DNA from 2 places in the Sedimentitalea sp. XS_ASV28 genome. Region 2 is predicted to be linked to the other one. Evidence: riboswitches for the same ligand, from Rfam matches in the RefSeq annotation. Region 2 holds a riboswitch; the other holds the start of a gene.
What was found. A riboswitch is a leader RNA that binds a small molecule or an ion and turns the genes downstream of it on or off. The one in region 2 is predicted to bind cobalamin.
Positions count from the first base shown of each region.

Region 1: linked by a shared signal. The riboswitch ahead of AB9K34_RS20000 (ABC transporter substrate-binding protein) and the one ahead of AB9K34_RS13425 (energy-coupling factor ABC transporter permease) in region 2 are both predicted to bind cobalamin.

Region 1 is NZ_JBGFGP010000166.1:190,483-193,766, forward strand. It holds gene AB9K34_RS19995 (FecCD family ABC transporter permease) at 1-584, opposite strand, end outside; gene AB9K34_RS20000 (ABC transporter substrate-binding protein) at 626-1,636, opposite strand; cobalamin riboswitch at 1,808-1,998, opposite strand; gene AB9K34_RS20005 (dipeptidase) at 2,123-3,284, opposite strand, start outside.
Region 2 is NZ_JBGFGP010000143.1:36,167-39,450, reverse strand. It holds gene AB9K34_RS13435 (cobyrinate a,c-diamide synthase) at 1-1,074, shown strand, start outside; gene cobA (uroporphyrinogen-III C-methyltransferase) at 1,071-1,790, shown strand; cobalamin riboswitch at 1,827-2,019, shown strand; gene AB9K34_RS13425 (energy-coupling factor ABC transporter permease) at 2,069-2,746, shown strand; gene cobF (precorrin-6A synthase (deacetylating)) at 2,805-3,284, shown strand, end outside.

The DNA of each region.
Region 1 (3,284 bases), on a different contig from region 2:
AGCGAGACATCCGGCCAGCGCACCCCCGAAAGATTGCCCAGCAGCCAGAAGATGATCCCGCGCGCCTGTTCAGCATTGGCGGATTTGGCGATGAAGAACGATGTCAGCGCGTTGAAAAGCTGTGAACCGGCAATGCCCGCCAGGATGAGCTGTGCCGAGCCGCCGCCCGCCGCCCGCGCCAGCGCGGCAACCAGCAGAAAGGCCAGCGCGGCACCGCCAAAAGCTCCGGCGGAGATGCCGATGAGCCCGCCGCCCAGACCGAGGATCGACACCGCGACCGCCCCGGTGCCGGCCCCTGCGGACACGCCGAGAAGGTACGGGTCGGCGAGTGCGTTGCGCACCAGCGCCTGCAAGACAACGCCGGACAGCGCAAGCCCGGCACCGCAGGCCGCCGCCACCAGCGTGCGGGGCAGGCGGTAACTCCAGATGATACCCGCGTCGATCGGATCGACCAGATGGCCCGCATCCCAGAGCCGGTTGGCAAAAACCGCCAGCACCATGCGCGGCGGCAGCGGTGTCTCGCCGATCATCACGCCGGCAAAGATCGCGGCAAACAGAACGGCCATCCCCGTCACGCCCCACATTGCAACGGGTTTGACATGTGTCACGGGAATGGCCGCATGGGTCATTGCCGGTCGTACTCGGCCAATGCGTCGGCCAGGGTTTCAAGTGCGCCGATATTGCGGATCGAGGGATCCATGCCATGTGCATCCAGGATCAGGATGCGGTCATTTTTGACGGCTTCCATCTGGCTGGCGACCGGGTCGCTGCGCAGGAACTCCAGTTTTTTCCCGATGTCATCGGCCTCGAAGCGGCGGCGCTCCATGCGGGCGGCCACGATTACGGTCGGATCGGCGCGGGCGATGGTTTCCCAGCTGACGGTTGGCCATTCCTCGTTGCTCTCTATGACATTGGCCAATCCAAGCGCCTGCATCATATAGGCCGGCGCACCGCCCTGGCCCGCGACATAGGGATCGATGTCCATTTCCGCAGACGAGAACCAGAAGACCGCCGAAGCGTCGTCAAGTCCGAGGCCGCGGGCCTTTGCGATCGCCGATTCCTCGCGGGCGCGCAGGTCGGCGACGAGCGCCTCGCCCCGGTCACCGACATCGAAAATCCGGGCGAGTTCGAGGATGCCCTGATAGACGCTGTCCATCGAGAACAGTTCCAGACGCGTGCCATCCGACCCTTTCGAGTTGTCCTTGCCAACGCAATCGGCGGGCAGCGTGTAGGTCGGAATGCCGAGATCGGAGAATTGTTCACGCGTGGCGACGATACCCTGCGGACCGACATGCCATTCATATTGCACCGCAACCAGGCCAGGGCGCTTGGCGACGACACTTTCAAAGCTCGGGTCGTTATCGGCCAGACGTTCGACCCCGGCGTTCAGTTCCGCGTATTCCGGCAACACGTCGGTGAACCAGACCGATGTTCCGGTGACCTTGTCGCCAAGCCCGAGCGCATAGAGAATCTCGGTGGCCGCCTGACCGACCGACACGACGCTGGCGGGGGCGGCGTCAAAGGTGACCTCGACGCCGCAATTCGCGAGCGTCAGGGGGTAGGTGGTCTCGGCCCGCGCGGGCATAATGAGGCAGGCCGCCGCCAGGCTCCCTGCGGTCAGGGTTCTGATGAACATGTATGGTCTCCGGTTGATGATGCGCCCGAAGACAGGAAAGACATGTCGTGCCCGTCGCTGACGAAATCAGCCGCACATATGGCAACCGGGCTCGTTCTGACTGTGATGATCCACTGGAACCATCCGGGAAAAGACTTCATTCGACACCTCTCCGGACACCCCGTCCGGGCCGCGTTGCAGTTATGTGCCGGCAGGTCTCCTGACTGGCGGGTCATGGTGGACAGCGACCTTCCCATGGACCAGCCACAGTGGATGTCTCGCTGCTCACTCGCCGCTTACAGTTGCGGGGGCAGTTCCGTTTCGCCAGATGGCGGCGGATTCCCTTTTCATTCCTTGCGAAAACCGACCCGTGCTCGATACCGGTCGAAATGTCCGCTCGCAAGGTCTTTTGTTGCGCGCCGGCAAAACGGACGCGCGTTCATGATGCGCCGCTTTGGACGTGGTTGCCGCGAGTGCGGCCCGGGTCCGCACGGACCGCCCGCCTGTTCAGTTCAGCCGTGCGCGCAGAACCCGTACCATGTTTTCGCCCATGACCTTGCGGATCTGCGTGTCGGTCAGGCCCTGATCCAGCAACGCCTGGGTGAGAGCGGGCAATTCCGACGTGTCAAAGGCCGTTTCGACCGATCCGTCGAAATCCGAACCCAGCGACACATGGTCTTCGCCCACGGTATCGATGGCCGCCCGGATCATGCGGGCCACCCCGTCCGGCGCTATGTCGCCGCAGGCCACCTCGGCCCAATAGCCGATGCCGATGACCCCGCCGGTTGCCGCGATGTCCCGCATCAGATCGTCCGGATAGTTGCGTTTGGTCGCGCAATGCCCGTGAATGCCCGAGTGGCTGACGACAAGCGGTATGTCGGTCATCGCAATAACATCGCGGGCCACCTGCGGGCTGGAATGGGCAAGATCGAGCACCATGTTGCGCTGCACAACCTCGTTCACCACGGCCCGGCCAAATTCGGTCAGCCCGTGATTGCCCAGACCATGCAGCGATCCGCCGAGCGCGTTATCAAAGAAATGTTGCAGCCCCACGAGGCGATACCCGGCGGCTTCGAGGATGTCGAGATTTTCGAGCTTGCCTTCAAGCGGGTGCGCGCCCTCGATCCCGAGAATGCCACCCACGGTTCTTGCGCCCTTTGCGCGCTCCGAAAGCACCGCGTCAAGGTCCGCGCGGCTCTTGATGATCCTGAGACTGCCGGGGGCCTGGTCGGCAAATCCCTGCAGTTTCTCCGCCTGGTAGACGGCCCGTTGCAGCAGGCTTTGCCACGTGCGCGGCGGCCAAAGCTGTCCCACGGCAAGCAGGGTGATATTGTCGAATGCTTCCGCCGAGTTTTGTTCATAGTTCTGCCCCGCCGGACTCTTGGTGACGGCGGTAAACACCTGTAGCGCGACACCGCCCTCGATCAGACGGGGCAGATCGACCTGCCCATAGCTTCCGCGTTCGGTGAGATCGCGATTCCACAACAGCGGATCGGCATGCCAGTCTCCGACGATCATGTCGTCATGCAGATCCTGCGCCGCCGGGGAGACCGGGTAGGGATCATGAGGCACCACGGCGTTGCGCGCACGTTCGATATAGCCGGGTGCAAAGACAAAGAACGCGCCCGCCAGTACCAGAAGGAGCAGCAGGAACCGCCCCAGCCATTTT
Region 2 (3,284 bases):
GCGGATATCGTGATCGCCGAGGGATCGATGGGCCTGTTTGACGGGGTGGCAAAGCCGGGTGAGACGGGCCACGGATCGAGTGCCGAAACCGCGCTGCGCATGGGATGGCCGGTTGTGCTGGTGCTCGATGTGGGCGGACAGGCGCAATCGGCGGCGGCGACGGCTCTCGGATTTCGCAGCTACAACCCGGACCTGCCCTTTGCCGGCGTGATCCTGAACCGCGTAGCCAGCCCCCGGCACGAACGCCTGACGCGGCTGGGGATGGAGCGGGCCGGGCTGCCGGTGCTGGGCGTGCTGCCACGACGCGGCGACCTGACGCTACCCGAGCGGCATCTGGGTCTGATACAGGCGGTCGAGCATCCGGATCTCGAAACCGCGATTTCGGGCTATGCCGCCTTCCTGCGCGAACATGTCGACCTTGACGCACTGCGGGCGGCGGCCTCCTCGCGCCCGGGCGGGCCCTCGTCGGCCGCGCTGCCGCGTCCGCCCGCGCAACGGATCGCTCTGGCGCAGGACGCGGCATTCTCTTTCACCTACCCCCATCTGCTGGCCGGGTGGCGTGACGCCGGCGCCGAGATCATGCCGTTCTCACCGCTTCAGGACCAGCCGCCCGCGCCGGAGGCAGACCTGGTATGGCTGCCCGGAGGATATCCGGAACTGCATGCCGGGCGGATCGCCGCAGCGAGCCGTTTCCTGGCCGGGCTGCGAGACCATGCGGCGTCTCGCCCCGTACACGGTGAATGCGGCGGCTACATGGCACTGGGCGAGGCACTGATCGACAAGGCGGGCATCCGCCACCGGATGGCCGGGCTGATAGGTCTTGTCACCTCGTATGAAAAGCGGAAATTCCATCTTGGTTACCGCAAGGCAATGCTGACGACGGCGATGCCCGGCTTTGCCGCCGACGCCGCCCTGCGCGGCCACGAGTTTCACTATTCCACCATTCTCGAACAGCCCGACATGCCGCTTGCGGATGTCACCGACGCCGAGGGGGCCACGGTTGCCGAAACCGGTTCAAAACGAGGCAATGTCACCGGCACGTTCTTTCACCTGATCGCGGAGGCATCGCGATGAGCGGGTTCGTGTCCTTTGTCGGCTCCGGTCCCGGCGACCCGGACCTGATGACACTGAAGGCCGTCGACCGGATGAAACACGCCGACGCCATCCTGTTTGACGACCTGTCGTCGGGGCCGATCCTGTCACATGCCAGAGCCGGCGCCGACCTTGTGGGTGTCGGCAAGCGCGCCGGGCGTCCCTCGCCCAAGCAGGACCACGTGAGCCGCCTGCTGGTCGACTATGCCCGGGGCGGCGCCAGGGTCGTACGGCTCAAGTCGGGGGATGGCGGCATGTTCGGACGGCTCGAAGAAGAACTGGTCGCGCTGCGGGAGGCCGGCATTGACCATGAGATCATACCCGGCATCCCGTCGGCCTGCGCGGCGGCGGCGGCGGCGGGCATACCGCTGACCCGACGGCTGACCGCGCGCCGGGTTCAATTCGTGACCGGCCATGATGTCGCCGGCGAATTGCCCGAGGACCTCAACATGGCCGCGCTCGCGGATGATCAGGCAACCACCGTGGTGTTCATGGGCAAACGCACCTTTCCAAGGCTGGCGGAACTGCTCGTCGCGCACGGCTTGCCGTCAAATACGCCTGCGCTGCTGGCCGAAGCCGTCGGCACCGCAGAACAGGCGCTGCACCGTACCACCGTTTCCGCGCTCGCCGAACGGCTGGCAACCGAGCGGGGTACGGCGCCCGCGCTGATCCTCTACGGGCCGCTGGCAGAGGGTTGAGTGCCGGTTTTGGGCTTGACGCAAGACACGCATCTCTCCCATGAAAGGGAACACGGTGCCCAGGCTCTCAAGGTCTGGGATAATAGGGAACAGGGTGAAATGCCCGGACTGCCCCCGCAACTGTAATCGGGGAGCACGCGTCGATGGAACCACTGGCACAATGCCGGGAAGGGACAGCACGTGCGCCGATCCGAAAGTCAGGAAACCTGCCGTGGTGAAACCGGTCGCGCTGGCGGCCACGTAATCCGCCGGGGTTGGCGGTAAGGAGATTGAAGAACATGCATATCGAACCCGGAATCGTGCACGGTGCCAAAATGGTACTGGCCTATGGAACGGCAGCCGCCGCCGCGGGCTATTCGCTGAAACTGATTGCTGACGAGTTGAAAACCCGCTCTGTCCCGTCCTTCGTCGCGCGCAGCGCGCTGGCGACGGCGGCGGTGCTCGTATTCTTCGAGGTGTTGCCGCATTTCCCCGTTGGTGTTTCCGAGGTCCACTTTATCCTTGGCACGACATTATTGCTGATCCTCGGCATCGCGCCCGCCGCCGTCGGTCTCGCCGCCGGGCTTTTGATTCAGGGCCTGTTCTTTGCCCCGACCGACATGCCGATGTATTTCGTCAACATCACCACCCTGCTGGTGCCGCTCTTTGCCATCGGGGCAATGGCGCGCAAGATGTTGCCGCAGGACGTGGCTTATGTCGACCTGACATACACCGATGTGCTGAAACTGTCGGCAGCCTATCAAGGCGGCGTTGTCGCCTGGGTCGCGTTCTGGGCACTCTATGGCCAAGGCGCAGGTGCCGAGACCTTTGCCTCGGTCGGCAGCTTCGGACTTGCCTACATGATGGTCGTGCTGATCGAGCCGCTGATCGATCTCGCGGTGCTGGCCGCGGCCAAATCCATGAAGGGCTTGCGCCATTCCGCGCTGGTCACGGATCGCCTGCACAACGCCGCCTGAGGGCAACCAACAAGGAGCAGGGCCTCGTCCGTTCGCGCGACGGGGCCTTTTGTTTGTCATGCAAGACTTGTTGTTGGTCGGAATCGGAACCGGCAATCCGGATCACCTGACCCGTGAAGGGGTGGAGGCCATCCGGCGCGCCGACCTGATCCTGATCCCGCGCAAGGGGGCCGGCAAATCGGACCTCGCCGGGTTGCGGGAAACCATCATAAACGACGTGACCGATGAGCCCCCGCGCATCGCGTATTTCGACATCCCCCAGCGACGGACCGATGACGGGTATCTGCGCGGGGTGGACGCGTGGCACGACGCAATCGCAACACGATGGCAGGCCGCGATGGATACCTGCCCGCAGGCCGGGGTGGTTGCGTTGCTGGTCTGGGGCGATCCCTCGCTCTATGACAGTTCGCTGAGGATCGCCGCACGGCTCAATCCGCAACCGCACACCCGCGTCATTCCCGGCATCACCGCGCTGCAGGCGCTGACCGCCGCGCATGCCATTCCGGTCAACGAACTCGGCGCGCCGTTCATGGTGACG